Regions from separate parts of the Kluyvera sp. 1366 genome, predicted to be linked through region 3. Evidence: predicted binding sites of a transcription regulator. Region 3 holds the regulator's gene; each other region holds the start of a gene.
The links. Region 3 encodes PurR, which represses purine synthesis genes. Its sites were predicted from a motif close to CANGCAAACGTTTGCNTG; they were not measured.
Positions count from the first base shown of each region.

Region 1 (5,235 bases), on a different contig from region 3:
TTTTTTTCGGGATGCGTCCTTCACCGACAATGCCGGACAGCGCCACGGCATCGGTTGGCGAAAGCACCGCCGCCAGCGCGAAGGCGGGAATCAGCGGAATCCCTGGCACCAGCCAGTAAATCAGGTAGCCAATCCCGACCACCGTGATCAGCACCAGAACCAGCGCCAGCCCCATGATTTCGCGACCGTGATGCAGGAACTCGTTTATCGGCGTTTTCCAGCCATCCGCAAACAGCAGCGGCGGAATGAACAGCACGAGGAACAGTTCCGGATCAAAATCGACATGCAGGCCGAAGACGGGAAATGCGAGCAGTGCACCGGCGGCAATTTGCACCAGCGGCAGGGGAATTTGAAACGGCAGAATACGTGCCGCCACGCTGGAGAGTGAAACCACCAGCGTCATGATGAGAATAGTAAAGAAGATTTCCATGCTTTCCTTAGGCGAATCAATTTCATTAAAGCGATGTTGTTGCGTGGGAAAGTGTAAAACAAAACGCCGCACAGCGGAGCAACCCGATGTGCGGCGTGATGCAGAAAGCGAATAATCCTGGAATTATTCAACTTTCAGGTCAGATGGCCCAGCCACCGGCATAGAACGCGACCAGCGCGACAGCAATCACCACGGTGCCCACGTTCAGCTTGCGCCACTCACCGGCAAACAGGCGTCCAATCACCAGTGAAGCGAAGCCGAGCATGATGCCGGTGACGATGTTGCAGGTCAGCACGATGAACACGGCGGTCAGCAAGCCGGACATCGCATCAACAAAATCGTTGAAGTCGATTTTTGCCACGTTACTCAGCATCAGCAAGCCAACGTACATCAGCGCCGGCGCGGTCGCGTAAGCCGGAACCAGATAGGCCAGCGGCGACATAAACAGGATCACCAGAAACAGCAAACCCACCACAATCGCCGTCAGACCGGTTTTACCACCCGCCGCCGTGCCCGCCGCCGATTCGATATAGACCGCAGCTGGCGAAGCGCCGACCAAGCCGGCGAACAGGCTGCTGACGGAATCGGTGGTTAACGCACGACCGCCGTTGATGATCTGCCCCTCTTTATCCAGCAGATTCGCCTGCCCCGCGACCGCGCGGATGGTACCGGTGGCATCAAAGACGGCGGTCATCACCAGCGCCAGCACGCTTGGCAACACCACCGGTTGCAGCGCACCCATGATATCGAGGCTAAACATCGCTGATTGCCCGTTAGCATCCTTCAGGCTCGGCATGGCAAACAGACCTTGATAGGTCACCGCCGGATCGAAAATCAGGCCGAGAATCGAGATGGCGATGATGGTCAGCAGAATGCCGCCCGGCACGCGGCGTTTTTCCAGACCAAAAATCGCCGCCAGTCCCACCAGCGACATGATCACCGGGAACGAAGCGAATTGACCCAACGCCACCGGCAAGCCCGGAGCCGGATTTTTCACCACCAAACCAATGCCGTCAGCGGCGATCAGCAGCAGGAACAAGCCGATACCTACGCCGGTGCCATGCGCCACGCCCATTGGTAAGTTGCGCAGTATCCATGCGCGGATGCCGGTGACCGAAATCAGCGTGAACAGCAAGCCCATCAGGAACACCGCACCAAGCGCCACCGGCACGCTAATGTGCTGGCCGAGCACCAGGCTGAACGCGGTGAAGGCGGTCAGCGAGATGGCGCAACCAATCGCCATCGGCAGATTGGCCCACAAACCCATGATGATCGATCCAAAACTGGCGACCAGACAGGTAGCGACGAACACCGCCGTTGGCGAGAAGCCCGCTTTGCCCAGCATGCCGGGCACCACGATGACGGAGTACACCATCGCCAGAAACGTTGTCAGACCCGCCAATACTTCCTGACGCACGCTGCTGCCGCGTGCAGAGATATTGAACCAGGCGTCCAGTTTTCCACTGGCCGGGCGCGATTCGCCAGACATAATTCTTCCTCAATTTTTTTGTGATGTGAGTCGCCGCGCGGCGCACGTTTGCCGTTCCCTGATGGCGGTTTTTCATGATGAAAATCCAGGCAAACGTTTACGTCGCCGCGTATTCCAGGCCGTAAAGGGGGACGCGGAAAAAAGGCAAACGATTATCTGGCGTTTGCCCTGGGGTTTTCAACTCTTAATCACGGGTATTGCAGGATAAATCCAGGCAACTCACCCCGCCAGGCCGCCAATTATGGCGGCCTGGCTGAACTCAGCGGCTTAACTCAATCGCGCCGCCCTGCTGGATCGCCCGTTGCCAGGCCGCGCGCTGCTGCATGGTTTCCAGCCAGCGGGCGGTGGCGGGCGTATCGCGTAGGGAACCACGCAGTTGCAGCGCCAGCAGCGGGAAGCTCATCTGCACATCGGCGATGCTAAAACGTGAACCGGCAAAAAACGCATGCTGCGTGAGATGCTCTTCAATTACCCGACCATGTAGAGCCAGCTGTTTATTCAGCCAGGCTTTCTGAATCCCTTTGCTCAGGGCGATGCCGGCCGGGCGCAGCAGCCACGGCACCGGCTTTTTGCCAAACTGCGCAAACACCAGTTTCATTACCAGTAATGGCATCAGCGAACCTTCAGCGTAATGCAGCCAGTAACGAGCCTGAATCTGCTCATCTTCATGACTCAACGTCAGCTGATGCTCACTGTCGTACTTCAGTTGCAGGTATTCGAGAATTGCGCCTGATTCGGCAATCACGCGATTACCGTCGGTGATCACCGGGGATTTGCCCAGCGGATGCACTTTCTTTAGGGAATCGGGTGCCAGCAGGCTGTTTTCACGCTGATAGCGTTTGATTTGGTAAGGCACCGCGAGCTCTTCCAGTAGCCATAACACGCGATGCGAACGGGAGTTTTCCAGATGGTGAACGGTGATCATACGGTTTCCTTGCCGGTAAAAGTGTTCCGCCAAGTATAGTCGATCAGCGTTTTTGCTCGTCCTGTTCCGGATCGAGTAACACCGCGCCCGAACCTTGCTCGCCCAACCGGTCACCGGGATTGCGCAGCGGGCAATCGCGCATCGATAAACAGCCGCAGCCAATGCAACCATCAAGATCGTTACGCAAGCGCGTGAGGGTTTCGATGCGTTTATCCAGCTCCTCGCGCCAGTGCTGCGTCAGCGCGTCCCACTCTTGTGTCGACATCCGTTTATTAGCCGGCACATGCGTCAGGCTGTCGCTCACCGTCGCCAGCGGAATGCCAATGCGTTGTGCAATTTTGATGATGGCAACGCGACGCAGCACGTCACGGCTGTAGCGACGTTGGTTGCCGCCGTTGCGCGAGCTACAGATCAATCCTTTGGTCTCATAGAAGTGCAGTGCCGACACCGCCACGCCGCTGCGCTTCGCCACTTCGCCCGGCGTCAAAACCGGCTTCGGGTAATTGCGTTCTTTTTTCATTTAGGGCCTTTACCTCAAGTTAACTTGAGGAATTATACTCGCACCCCAGCAAAACTTCGAATTTCTTACCAGGCAAAAAACATCAGAAGGATGAGGCTATGATGCAACAGGAAATCATTCATTCGCTGTCCAACTGGATCGATCAGAATCTGGATAAAGCGCTGTCAATTGATGAAGTCGCGGCAAAATCAGGTTACTCAAAATGGCATCTGCAGCGTATGTTCCGTGCCGTCACGAAACAAACGCTGGGTGGCTATATTCGCGAACGTCGTCTGACGCTGGCCGCTGAGGCGCTGCGTCAAACCCAGCGTCCGGTGTTCGATATCGCGATGCAATACGGTTATGACTCGCAGCAGACGTTCTCGCGCGTGTTCCGCCGTCAGTTCTCGCAAACGCCCACCGCTTATCGTCACACCATGCGTCGTCAGGCGATGATTCAGCGTCCGCGTTTGCTCAGTTTTGACTGTGCAGACAACAACATGACCAGTTTTGCCCAGCGAACCACCGGCGAGTGCTGCCCGGTTAGCTAACCCTTTCTGCGCGCCCCTTGCGGGCGCACCTCGCTTTTCCTGCCTGTTTTTTCCTCAGTTCGATAAAAATCTTTCTACCTGACCCGGTATAAATTTTGTTCAAAATTTAAAATCGAGTGATATAATGTGAGCCAAGTCACACTTTCCTGTCTTCAGTAAGACGGCCAGAAGGACTTCCCTGACCTTCCTTCTCAGCCGCCAGTGATGTCGATTGAATGTCGGGGATATCACTGATTCTAAGAGGTTTTTGCAGATGGCCACCCTAACCACCAGTTTGATTGTAATGCGCTGGGAACTCCTGAGTGCGGTAATGATGTTTTTCGCCAGCACCATGAAAATTCGACTGCGTCAGAACAGTCACCACGTGATGGCGCTGCTGTGCGGTGGCATCGGCGTTGGCATGTCATGCTGGTTTGTTACTGGCCTACTCGGTATCACGCTGAGCATGGAGAATCTGCATAACTTTATGGAAATCTCCAAAAACGCCTTTATCGAAGTGATGAGCCAGACGCCAACCGATTGGCCAATGCCTTAATCGCCGCCAATAAAAAACCCCGCCGAAGCGGGGTTTTTTATTTTGCTGTGTGATTCTAAATTTTCTTCAATACGGCCGGAATGGTCACTTCCGCCACCGTGATGCCCGGTATCTTCGTACCGCGGCGATCCTGAATCCACATATCACCCATCATTTGATTTAGCCCGCGATCCAGACCGGTCACCAAACCCGCGCCCGGCGTGAAGGTTAATTCGCCGAAGTAGATCTGCTCGTTATCGATGTACCAATCCACGCGCACATAATCGAAATCGCTCGCCAGCTTTTTACTCAACGCCAACGCGTGCTGCAACGAGGCCATTTGCGGCGTCACATCCAGGCCGGTATCACGAATTTTGTGATACGCCTCGTTGAGGTTGTTGACGTAGAAGTTCATCGACAACAGCGGATTGCAGCGGTTGTAGATCACCTGCAGCACATACTCAAAGCTGCCGTCGCGCTTGTTGAACATGTGGAACTTGTAGTCAATTGGTGCCGATTTACCATCGCCAATGTACTGCTCCACCAGAATGCGTGGCTTGATGTAGCGATAGTGAATCTCGCGCGCTTCGTTGGCGAAATCGGTCTTCAACCAGCGATGGCAATCGTTGATAATCTGCTGCTTCTTCAACGCATCCGGCTCTTCCAGCAGGATCTCCACCATGTTGGAGGCGTGATTCGGCTTGATAACGGTATTTTTCCAGCTCGGCAGCGTGTGCAATGAGCTGGGATCGCTGGTCTCGTAAACCAGCGGGATCAGGTATTCGCTGCCCACTTTCTCGGCGATATATTCACGCACCGAATATTTG
Region 1 covers NZ_JBTRDW010000011.1:101,509-106,743, reverse strand. The annotation lists gene ACVLVH_RS21555 (Na+/H+ antiporter) at 1-430, opposite strand, end outside; gene ACVLVH_RS21550 (NCS2 family permease) at 570-1,919, opposite strand; gene ACVLVH_RS21545 (glutathione S-transferase family protein) at 2,179-2,844, opposite strand; gene soxR (redox-sensitive transcriptional activator SoxR) at 2,888-3,364, opposite strand; gene soxS (superoxide response transcriptional regulator SoxS) at 3,463-3,894, shown strand; gene ACVLVH_RS21530 (YjcB family protein) at 4,148-4,429, shown strand; gene ACVLVH_RS21525 (ATP-grasp fold amidoligase family protein) at 4,485-5,235, opposite strand, start outside.
Region 1: the regulator PurR is predicted to act here: its motif matches at 2,006-2,023, upstream of ACVLVH_RS21550 (NCS2 family permease).

Region 2 (5,235 bases), on a different contig from region 3:
AGTGATAAACGATTAAGGTGCAATTGGACGTCCGGTGCGGCGGTCGAGGCAGCGCAGCGTATTCGGTTCCCAATAGGCGTTAACGTTGTAGCTCTTTTCGCAGGAGTCGCGGGTATCAAAGGCTTTGTCCGCTTTATCGAACTCTTTCTCAACGCGCGTATTGACCTTATTACGCAGGTTTTTGGTATCGTTCCACTGCTCTTTGCTCTGGCGCGCGGCTTCATTACTGGAGGCGCTGCTGCCATCTTCAATAATCAGGCGATCGGTTTTGGCCGCAGCGATGGGCGCAGCCATTAACAGGCTCGACGTCACCACGGTAGCCAGCAGGGCGGAAAACAGTTTTTTCATCGTCATTTCCTTCAGTTAACACCAGCACAGCCGGGATCGCGGCTGTAACAACCATGGGCGCTAGTATATCATCGCTGCTTCTTTGCTCACCAGCGGTGAGCGCTTTGTTTAGCTTAGCGAGAGATTTTCTATGCTGGTTAAAACCGCCTTGCTGTTTTTTATCACTGCGATAGCGGAAATTGTTGGCTGTTTCCTGCCGTGGCTGTGGTTGAAGAAAGGCATGACGGCGTGGCTGCTGGTGCCGGCCGCGGCAAGTCTTACGCTGTTTGTCTGGTTGTTAACGTTGCATCCCGCCGCGAGCGGGCGCGTTTATGCGGCCTATGGCGGCGTATACGTGCTGACGGCGCTAATCTGGCTGCGCGTGGTGGATGGCGTAAAACTGAGTACGTGGGATTGGGTCGGTGCGCTGGTCGCCTTGAGCGGCATGTTGATTATCGTGACCGGTTGGGGCCGCGCGTAATCATCGGCCACACCGGCGTGCGATATCAGGGGGAAACATCCCGATGAGGTCGTCGCGGCGAAAGCCGCCGGAGCGCCTCACAGGATGGTCGCCCCGGATATTTCGATCAAACAGCGTGTAACCGCGATTAACCTTTATGCACCTTCAGTCCCGCGGTGGTTTGCGTCACCGGCATAATCTCCAGCGTATTGATGTTGACGTGCTTCGGCAGCGTCGTCACCCAATACACCGCTTCGGTGACATCTTCCGCCGTCAGCGCGGTGGTGCCTTCATAAACCTGGCCCGCTTTATCGTCATCGCCCTTGAAGCGCACGTTTGAGAACTCGGTGCCGCCCACCAAACCTGGCTCGATATCGGTCACGCGCAGCGCGGTGCCGTGCAGGTCGGTACGCAGATTCAGGCTGAACTGGCGCACGAACGCTTTGGTCGCGCCATACACGTTGCCACCCAAGTAAGGCCAGCTGCCGGCAATCGAACCGATATTCACGATATGACCAACATTGCGCTCAACCATTGCCGGCAGCACCGCACGCGTCATGTACACCAAACCTTTATTGTTGGTGTCGATCATATTTTCCCAGTCTTCGATATTGGCTTTGTGCGCCGGTTCCACACCTAACGCCAGGCCAGCATTATTAACCAGCACATCAATATTGCGCCATTCAGCGGGCAGGGAGGCGATCGCTTCATCGATGGCGGCACGATTACGCACGTCCAGCTGAACGGTGTACAGATTGTCGCCCAGCTCATCTTTCAGCTCTTTTAAACGCTCAGCGCGACGTCCGCTGGCGATCACTTTGTGACCTGTAGCAATGAAGCGGCGGGTGATACTTTGACCAAAACCAGCAGTTGCGCCAGTAACAAAAATAATCATCTTACTGTTCCTTATACGATTTCAGGTTATCAGCCACACCTTAGCATTAACCTCGAACCCATGCTCATGAAAACCCAAAGCAGCGTGTTGCAGGATTTTTCCTGCACATTACGAGTGCAATGGCGCACCACAAAGACGCATCCCAACAGGCGATAATCACGCCATACGCAGTAAAACTCGCCGCAATGTTAAATAGCAACCGTTTGCGATAGCAGGCAACCGGTTGCGCATACGTTTGCTCGTCAAGCTTGACACAAAAACGCATCAAAACAACCTATTATATTGAAAGTAAACAATATTTTTTGTTCTTTGCATTGGCATGCGCTTTGCAAACTATCTTTAAGGCAATCACCTGCACTCATAAAAAAGCACCAAGGAACCATTATGCCTTACGCACCCGAAACGCTGCTGCGCGCCAGCTTCTTTGATTTCACCGCACTGGCCGCGCAGCCAGACGACATCGCTGCCAATGCGCGCTATCTCGAAGATGGCTTATTAACGCTGCGTGACGGCAAAGTGGTCAGCCTTGAAAGCTGGCAAATCGCGGAAGGGCGCGTTGATCCCACGCGCGTCACCGATCTGCGTGGCAAACTGATCGTGCCCGGCTTTATCGATACCCATATTCATTATCCGCAAACCGAGATGATCGGCGCCTTTGGCGAACAGCTGCTGGAGTGGCTCAACCAATATACCTTCCCGGTGGAGAGCCAATATCACTGTCCCGATCACGCGGCAAAAATGTCGGCGTTCTTCCTGCACCAGCTGCTGTCGAACGGCACCACCACCGCGCTGGTGTTCGGCACCGTGCATAAGCAGTCGGTCGACTCGCTGTTCAGCGCCGCGCAGCAGCTGGATATGCGGCTGATCGCTGGCAAAGTGATGATGGATCGCAACGCGCCTGAATACCTGACCGAAACGCCGGAAGAGAGTTATCAGCATACGCGTGAACTGATTGAGCGCTGGCATCAGCGCGGTCGCCTGAGCTATGCGCTCACCCCGCGCTTTGCACCGACCTCGTCGCCGGAATTGCTGGATAAAGTGCGTCAGCTGCGCGAGGAGTTTCCTGATGTCTGGATGCACACGCACCTAAGTGAAAATCCGCAGGAGATCGCCTGGGTAAAAGCGCTATTCCCGGAGCGCGCAGGCTATCTTGATGTTTATCATCATCACCAACTTACCGGCAAACGCAGCGTGTTCGCGCACTGCCTGCATCTGGAAGATCAAGAGTGGCAATGCCTGCATGACACCGATTCATCAATTGCCTTCTGCCCGACCTCAAACCTGTTCCTCGGCAGCGGATTATTCAATATCAAACGCTGCTGGCAGCAGGGCGTGCGCATGGGCATTGGCACCGACGTTGGCGCAGGCACCACTTTTAATCTGCTGCAAACGCTGGGCGAAGCCTACAAAGTTGGCCAGCTACAGCAGTACAAACTCAGCGCCTGCGAAGCGTTCTATCACGCCACTTTAGGCGGCGCGCACGCGCTCGATCTGGACGACGTTATCGGCAACTTTAATCCCGGCAAAGAGGCCGATTTCGTGGTGCTTGATGCGGCGGTGTCGCCGCTGCAGAAGCTGCGCAATGCCAATAGCAAAGATATCTGGGAGCGGCTGTTTGTAATGATGACGCTTGGCGACGACCGCAACATCGCGCAAACCTGGGTGAGCGGCAAACCGGTTTGGCAGCGCGAAAGTGAGGAGCAAATCGCATGATCCAGTTCTTACTCAACGATCGTTTAATCACCGAATGCGAGCTTGATCCCAATCTCACCGTGCTTAACTACCTGCGCGGCCAGCAGCAGCGTCGCGGTACCAAAGAGGGCTGCGCGTCTGGCGATTGCGGTGCCTGCACCGTCACGCTCGGTAAAGTCGTCGATGGGCAGATGCAGTATCAGGCGGTGAACAGCTGTTTGACGCTGGTCAGCAGCCTGCAAGGCAAGCAATTGATTACCGTGGAAGATCTCAAGCAGGGCCGCGAACTGCACAGCGTGCAGCAAGCGATGGTGGATTGCCACGGCTCGCAATGCGGCTACTGCACGCCGGGTTTCGTGATGTCGCTGTTTACTCTGCAGAAAAACAGCGCTGGCTGGGATCGTCATCAGGCAGAACAGGCGCTGGCGGGTAATTTATGTCGTTGCACCGGCTATCGTCCGATCATGGATGCGGCGCAGCAGGCGTGTGAACAACCTGATGCAGATGCCTTCAGCGCCAATGCACCCGCGCTAGTACAGCGTTTACAGGCGCTCAGCAACAATGAAGTACAGATCATCGAAGCTGCGGGCAGCCGCTGCTATCTGCCGAAAACAGTAGCGCAACTCGCCGAGCTCTATCAGCAATATCCTGAAGCCCGTCTGGTGGCTGGCGGTACCGATCTGACACTGCAAATCACTCAGCAATATCAGCGCTTGCCGCTGCTGATCGCGCTGGAGCAGATTGATGAGTTGAAGGTCTGCCACGAAGATGAAACGCATCTTTATCTCGGTGCTGCCGCCTCATTGCAGCATTGCTATCAGTTTTTAGCGCAGCACATTCCGGCGTTTAGCAGCATGTTGGAGCGTTTTGCCTCATTGCAAATTCGTAATCAGGGCACGCTCGGCGGCAACATTAGTAACGCATCGCCGATTGGTGATTGCGCGCCGATGCTGCTGGCTTTAAATGCGCATCTGGTTTTGCAGCAGGGTGAAAAGAGGCGAGAAGTCCCGCTCGATCAATTCTTTACCGCCTATCGCCAAACGGTCTTGCTGCCGGGTGAATTCATTCGCAGCATCACCATCGCTAAAGTGACGGTGTCACCCAACTTTGCGGCGTGGAAAGTGGCTAAACGGCTGGATGATGATATTTCCGCAGTTTTCGCCGCTATCAATCTGCACATCGCGGAAGGGGTAATTGTGGAAGCGCGGCTCGCCTTTGGTGGTATGGCCGCCACGCCGAAACGCGCGCTGGCGGCTGAAGCACAACTGCTGGGCCAGCCGCTGCATCTCAGCGCCATCGAAAAAGCCTGCGCCGCGCTAAGTGTGGATTTCCAGCCACTAAGCGACTTCCGCGCCAGCGCCGATTATCGCCTGCAGGTGGCGCGCAATCTGTTGCGCCGCTACTACGCACAAGCGTCTGGCGAGCTGACCATTACTGAGGTATCGCGCTATGTCTCATAACCGTCCGGAACTGAACGAAACGCTGCTGAAAGCCCAGTTTGCCACCGACATGCAAACGGGCGTCGGGCGCAGCAATAAACATGAAAGTGCCGACAAGCATGTCTCCGGTGAAGCGCTGTATATCGACGACAAGCCGGATCTGCCGGGATTGCTGCATCTCTGTCCGCGTCTGAGCGAGCATGCGCATGCGCGCATCACCAAACTGGATGTGCAGCCATGTTACGCGGTGCCGGGCGTAGTCAGCGTGCTGACGTGGCGCGATGTGCCGGGCCTCAACGATGTCGGTCCGCTCGAACCGGGCGATCCGCTGCTGGCGCAGGACACAATCGAATATTTCGGTCAAATCGTCATTGCCGTCGCCGCTGATTCACCGGAAGCGGCGCGTGCCGGCGCCGCAGCGG
Region 2 covers NZ_JBTRDW010000002.1:187,265-192,499, reverse strand. The annotation lists gene ACVLVH_RS04415 (DUF1283 family protein) at 13-348, opposite strand; gene ACVLVH_RS04410 (YnfA family protein) at 479-808, shown strand; gene ydfG (bifunctional NADP-dependent 3-hydroxy acid dehydrogenase/3-hydroxypropionate dehydrogenase YdfG) at 936-1,682, opposite strand; gene guaD (guanine deaminase) at 2,067-3,395, shown strand; gene xdhA (xanthine dehydrogenase small subunit) at 3,392-4,834, shown strand; gene xdhB (xanthine dehydrogenase molybdopterin binding subunit) at 4,824-5,235, shown strand, end outside.
Region 2: the regulator PurR is predicted to act here: its motif matches at 1,895-1,912, upstream of guaD (guanine deaminase).

Region 3 (5,235 bases):
GAATTTTTTCAACAGTACTCATTATTGCCTTCCTTAATCTTCTACTTCGTGTTTGTTTATTGTAGCGATTTCGCTCCCGGACTGAAAACGGGATTTTGCGTTTGCACTGGCTAATCGCCATGTTTGTTAAGTTAACGCATGACAAATAACATTTTCATATCATTAATTGGCATTAATAAATTAATAATTAGCAATAATTTCGCTGTGTTAACCAGCTGAAATCGCTCATTTTTGCTACAGAATCAATCTGGTAACATATTAATAGAAAAAGGCCTTACCTTTTGTAAAAAAAGTGGATTAGAATTGCCTCGGCGCTGGTCACTTGATCAGATTTCTCTCACTTTTCCGCAGTCTGCTTTGATTCAGCCTGCTTAACCTGTAACCGGATTATGCGTCTACTAATTACGCTTTTCATACTGGCTTTAGCCCAACTGTTCTTTAATGTGGCCGCTGCATCTCCGCATGCGCCCGTTAACGCCAGTTCGCTTAAAGCAGAGAAAAAGAGCGCACGTGAAGACGAGCGCCGCAAACGACGTCCGGTGAAGACCACCACCAAAAAATCGCGCCTGACTGCTGTTCAAAAATTCAAACTCAAAAAACAGAGCAAAACAGAAACCGCGCTGCACAAAACCACCAGCAAAAAATCCCCGTTAAAACTTTCTGCTAAGAAATACGGTCATCAACGTTTAGCGAAGAAAACGCCAGAGATCGCCGTCAATGATGAAGCCTTAGCGCTGACCGGCATCAAAATGAGTAAAGCGCACCGTCAGCGTTATCAAAAAGCGCGTGAAACGGCGATGACCAAATTAATGGGTCAACTCGGCAAACCTTATCAGTGGGGCGGCGCTTCGCCACACACCGGTTTCGATTGCAGCGGCCTGGTGTGGTACGCCTATAAAGATCTGGTGAAATTCAAACTGCCACGCACCGCCAATGAGATGTATCACCTGCGTGATGCGGCACCGATTAAGCGTGAAATGCTGGAGAAAGGCGATCTGGTGTTCTTCCGCATCAACAATCGCGGTACCGCCGACCATGTGGGCGTTTATCTTGGCAATGGCAAATTCATTCAGTCGCCGCGTACCGGCAAAGATATTCAGATTAGCGCATTGGGTGAGGATTACTGGCAGAAACACTATGTGGGCGCGCGTCGTATGATGACGCCAAAAACCATTCGCTAGCTGTTGCGCAACAGACATAAAAAAGCCGGATGCTGTTGTCAGCTCCGGCTTTTTTGTTAATGCATGATCGCGGTAAAGCTGAAGGCGATAATCATCAACAGTGCGCCAACAGTGGTCATTAGCGCCAGCTTCAGGTCGGTATTCATCACAACTCCTTAGTCACACAATTATTAGGGTTAAGACGATTTTCGCATAGCAATAGGCAAAAATCTCGTGTTATCCGCGCCAGCTTGCTAGAATCGCCGCCTTTCGTTGCGCAACAGATTTTGCGCAGGCTGTATTTACAGCGTGATGAAGTGATTTCGCCTGCTAGAACATACCGTTTTGCCCGCTTTTTTGGGCTGTAAAAGCATTAGCAGACGCAAACGTTTAACAATATACTTATCAGTAAGTTGCGATAAGCCCAGGAGCACCATTTTCATGGCAACAATTAAAGATGTCGCAAAACGCGCGGGTGTCTCAACCACCACGGTTTCGCATGTCATCAACAAAACGCGTTTCGTTGCGGAAGAGACGCGTAACGCCGTATGGGAAGCGATCAAAGAATTACATTACTCGCCAAGTGCCGTGGCGCGTAGTCTTAAAGTCAATCACACCAAAACCTTGGGTCTGCTGGCGACCTCCAGCGAAGCGCCCTACTTCGCTGAAATTATCGAAGCGGTGGAGAACCGCTGCTTCGAACGCGGCTATACGCTGATTCTCGGCAATGCTCACAACGATCTGCAAAAGCAGCGCGCTTACCTGTCGATGATGGCGCAAAAGCGCGTCGACGGCTTGCTGGTGATGTGTTCGGAATATCCAGACGATTTGCTGCAGATGCTGGAAGAGAACCGCAATATCCCCATGGTGGTGATGGATTGGGGCGCGTCACGCGGTGATTTCACCGATACCGTGCAGGACAATGCATTTCAGGGCGGCTATCTTGCCGGGCGTTATCTGATTGAACGTGGCCATCGCGATATCGGTGCCATTCCTGGCCAAATGGAGCGCAACACCGGCGGTGGACGTCATGCTGGCTTCCTGCAGGCAATGAACGAAGCGGGCATTACAGTGCGTCCGGAGTGGGTGGTTCAGGGCGACTTTGAGCCTGAATCGGGCTATCAGGCGATGCAACAGATCTTAAATCAGAAACAGCGTCCAACCGCGGTGTTCTGCGGTGGCGATATCATGGCGATGGGCGCGATTTGCGCTGCTGATGAGATGGGTTTGCGCGTACCGCAGGATATCTCGGTGATTGGCTACGATAACGTGCGCAACGCGCGCTATTTCACACCAGCGCTCACCACCGTGCACCAGCCGAAAGCTGAACTGGGCGAAAAAGCGCTGGAAATGCTGCTGGATCGCATCACCAGCAAGCGCGAAGATCCGCAAACTATCGAAGTCCAGCCAACGCTGATTGAACGTCGTTCGGTGGCGTACGGTCCGTTCCGCGACTACCGCCGCTAAGCCGACACTTCGCTGAGCCATTCGTGGTTCAGCGTTTCCGCATCCCCGAGATAAGCCAGTAACCACGCCAGCGCCGGTGACGCGCGCTGTTCTGACCAGCTAACGCAGCACGGACTGTCCGGAAACGCCTGCGGTAGCGCCAGCTCGACCAGTTTTTGGCTGTCCAGCAGTGGACGCGCCAAATGGCCAGGCACCATGCCGACGCACAATCCTGCCAGCAAACAATCCATCCCGGTTTCCCACTCTGGCACCACCAACCGCCGCTGATTATCCAGCGTCCATGTCATACGGCGCGGTAACGCACGCGAGGTATCTTCCAGCACCAGCGATGGCCACGCCCGCAAGGTTTCATCATCCAGCTCCTTGCTGTTAACCAGCGGATGATCAGGGCTCACCACACAACGCCAGTTCAGCGCGCCCATATCCTGAAAGGCAAAACGTCCGCCCACCGGAATGGCCTGGGTTGCGCCAATCGCCACATCCACCCGACCATCAGCCAACGCATCCCACACGCCGTTGAACACTTCGTAGCTGATAATCAGCTCCATATCGGGAAAATGGCGATAGAAGTCCTTCACTAACTGTCGCGTGCGCTGCGGTTTTACAATGCAGTCAACCGCGATGCTCAACTCGCCGCGCCAGCCATTTGCCAGTTGCTGACACTGTCGGCGAGTGGCCAGCATTTTTTTGATAACAGATCGGCCTTCCCGCACAAAATGCTCGCCCGCCGCTGTCATCACCACTTCCCGATGCTGGCGCTCAAACAGCGGCACCGCCAGCCAGGTTTCCAGCTGGCGCACAGTATAACTGACGGCAGAGGGCACGCGATGCAGTTCCTGCGCTGCCGCGCTAAAACTGCCGGTGCGCGCTACTGCATCCACCACTTCAAGCGCATATTCTGACCACATAAATTTGCCTTCAAAAATTTTAACAGCACCATGCAAATATTAGCGTTTCACAAAGCGCGCCGCATCCTTTTACACTCCCCGGCGTTCACCCTGCCCAAAAGAGAATCAACATGTTGTCATCTAAAGCATTTATGCCTTATCTCGCCGTGCTCAGCATGCTCGGCTTTCTTGCCACGGATATGTATTTGCCCGCCTTTGGCGATATGCAGCGTGATTTTGCTAGCGCACCCGGCACCATCAGCGCCAGCCTGAGTCTGTTTCTCGGCGGTTTTGCCTGTGCCCAGGTATTTTGGGGACCGCTATCAGATCGTTATGGACGTAAGCCGATTTTGCTGGCGGGCCTTGCCATCTTCGCCCTCGGTTGTCTGGGAATGCTGTGGGTGACCGATGTCCGCCTGATGCTGGCGCTGCGTTTTATGCAGGCGATTGGCGTGTGTGCGGCTGCCGTAAGCTGGCAGGCGCTGGTGGTGGATCACTATCCAAAAGCGAAAGCCAATAAAGTGTTTGCAACGATTATGCCGCTGGTTGCGCTGTCGCCGGCGCTGGCACCGCTGCTCGGCGCCTGGCTGATCGGCCACTTCCACTGGCGCAGCATCTTTATCACGCTGACGCTGGTTGCCGTAGTGTTGCTGATCGGTACGCTGCAATTAACCTCGCCTAAGCGCGAGAAAGTTGCCTCAGGCAAACAACCCGGCTGGTTGACTTTGCTGGGTACCCGCGTCTACAGCGGTAACGTCTTAATCTATTCGGCATGTTCGGCGAGCTTTTTCGCGTGGCTGACGGGCTCACCTTTCATTCTCGCCGCAGCTGGCCTGACGCCGGGTGATATTGGCCTGAGCTATATTCCGCAGACCATTGCGTTTCTGATTGGCGGCTTTGGCTGCCGCACGCTGTTAAATCGTTATCAGGGCGCGCAACTGCTGCCGTGGTTGCTGGTGCTGTACAGTCTGAGCATCCTAAGTCTGTTTGTCATCGCCCTGATGCCTTCAGCGCCGCTGTTTGTGCTGCTGATGCCCTTCTGCGGCATGGCGCTGGCCAATGGCGCGATCTATCCGATTGTGGTGGCCAGCGCATTAGCGCCCTTCCCGCACGCCACCGGTAAAGCGGCAGGATTACAGAATTTATTCCAGTTAGGATTGTGCTTTGTCGCCAGCCTGCTGGTCTCCGCCGGCCTTGAGCAGGCGCTGTTCAACACCACATTAGTGATGGTGGCCACCGTGGTACTGGCGTGGGTGGGCTTTGTCTGCCAGCGATCGGCAAACGCACAAAGTGATATTGCCCACAATTCCCGTCCCTGCGAAGATAATCTCTAAGCCAACGCTTTTCGTTAGCAAACTAACGATAACCCGTTGAATATTGACCCACGTGAGCATATACTCAGTGGGTCAGTAATTCTGTATTAAATCAATAATATAAATGTAATACCTTTAGCGACTCTGTCGCGGGATGGCGTCTGCACGATACTCCAGTGCGGCGTCCAACTTTTCTATTCAAATTCATGCCTCTGTAAAACGTCGGATTTCTGGCGCACGGATTTTCCGTGAGTTCTCTCACAGGTCTTGGGAAATTGGCTATTCTTTTTCTCAGGTTCAGATCGGAAGGTGATGGAGAAGCTATGAGTTCATCTGTTATAGAAGAATTGAGCCTTGAAGAAAACCACTGGTTTCGGATCGTCAATGAACTGCTAGAGCGTGCTGATA
Region 3 covers NZ_JBTRDW010000006.1:43,510-48,744, forward strand. The annotation lists gene ACVLVH_RS14335 (Grx4 family monothiol glutaredoxin) at 1-25, opposite strand, end outside; gene ACVLVH_RS14340 (C40 family peptidase) at 390-1,181, shown strand; gene cydH (cytochrome bd-I oxidase subunit CydH) at 1,238-1,327, opposite strand; gene purR (HTH-type transcriptional repressor PurR) at 1,602-2,627, shown strand; gene punR (DNA-binding transcriptional activator PunR) at 2,624-3,535, opposite strand; gene punC (purine nucleoside transporter PunC) at 3,646-4,848, shown strand; gene cfa (cyclopropane fatty acyl phospholipid synthase) at 5,151-5,235, shown strand, end outside.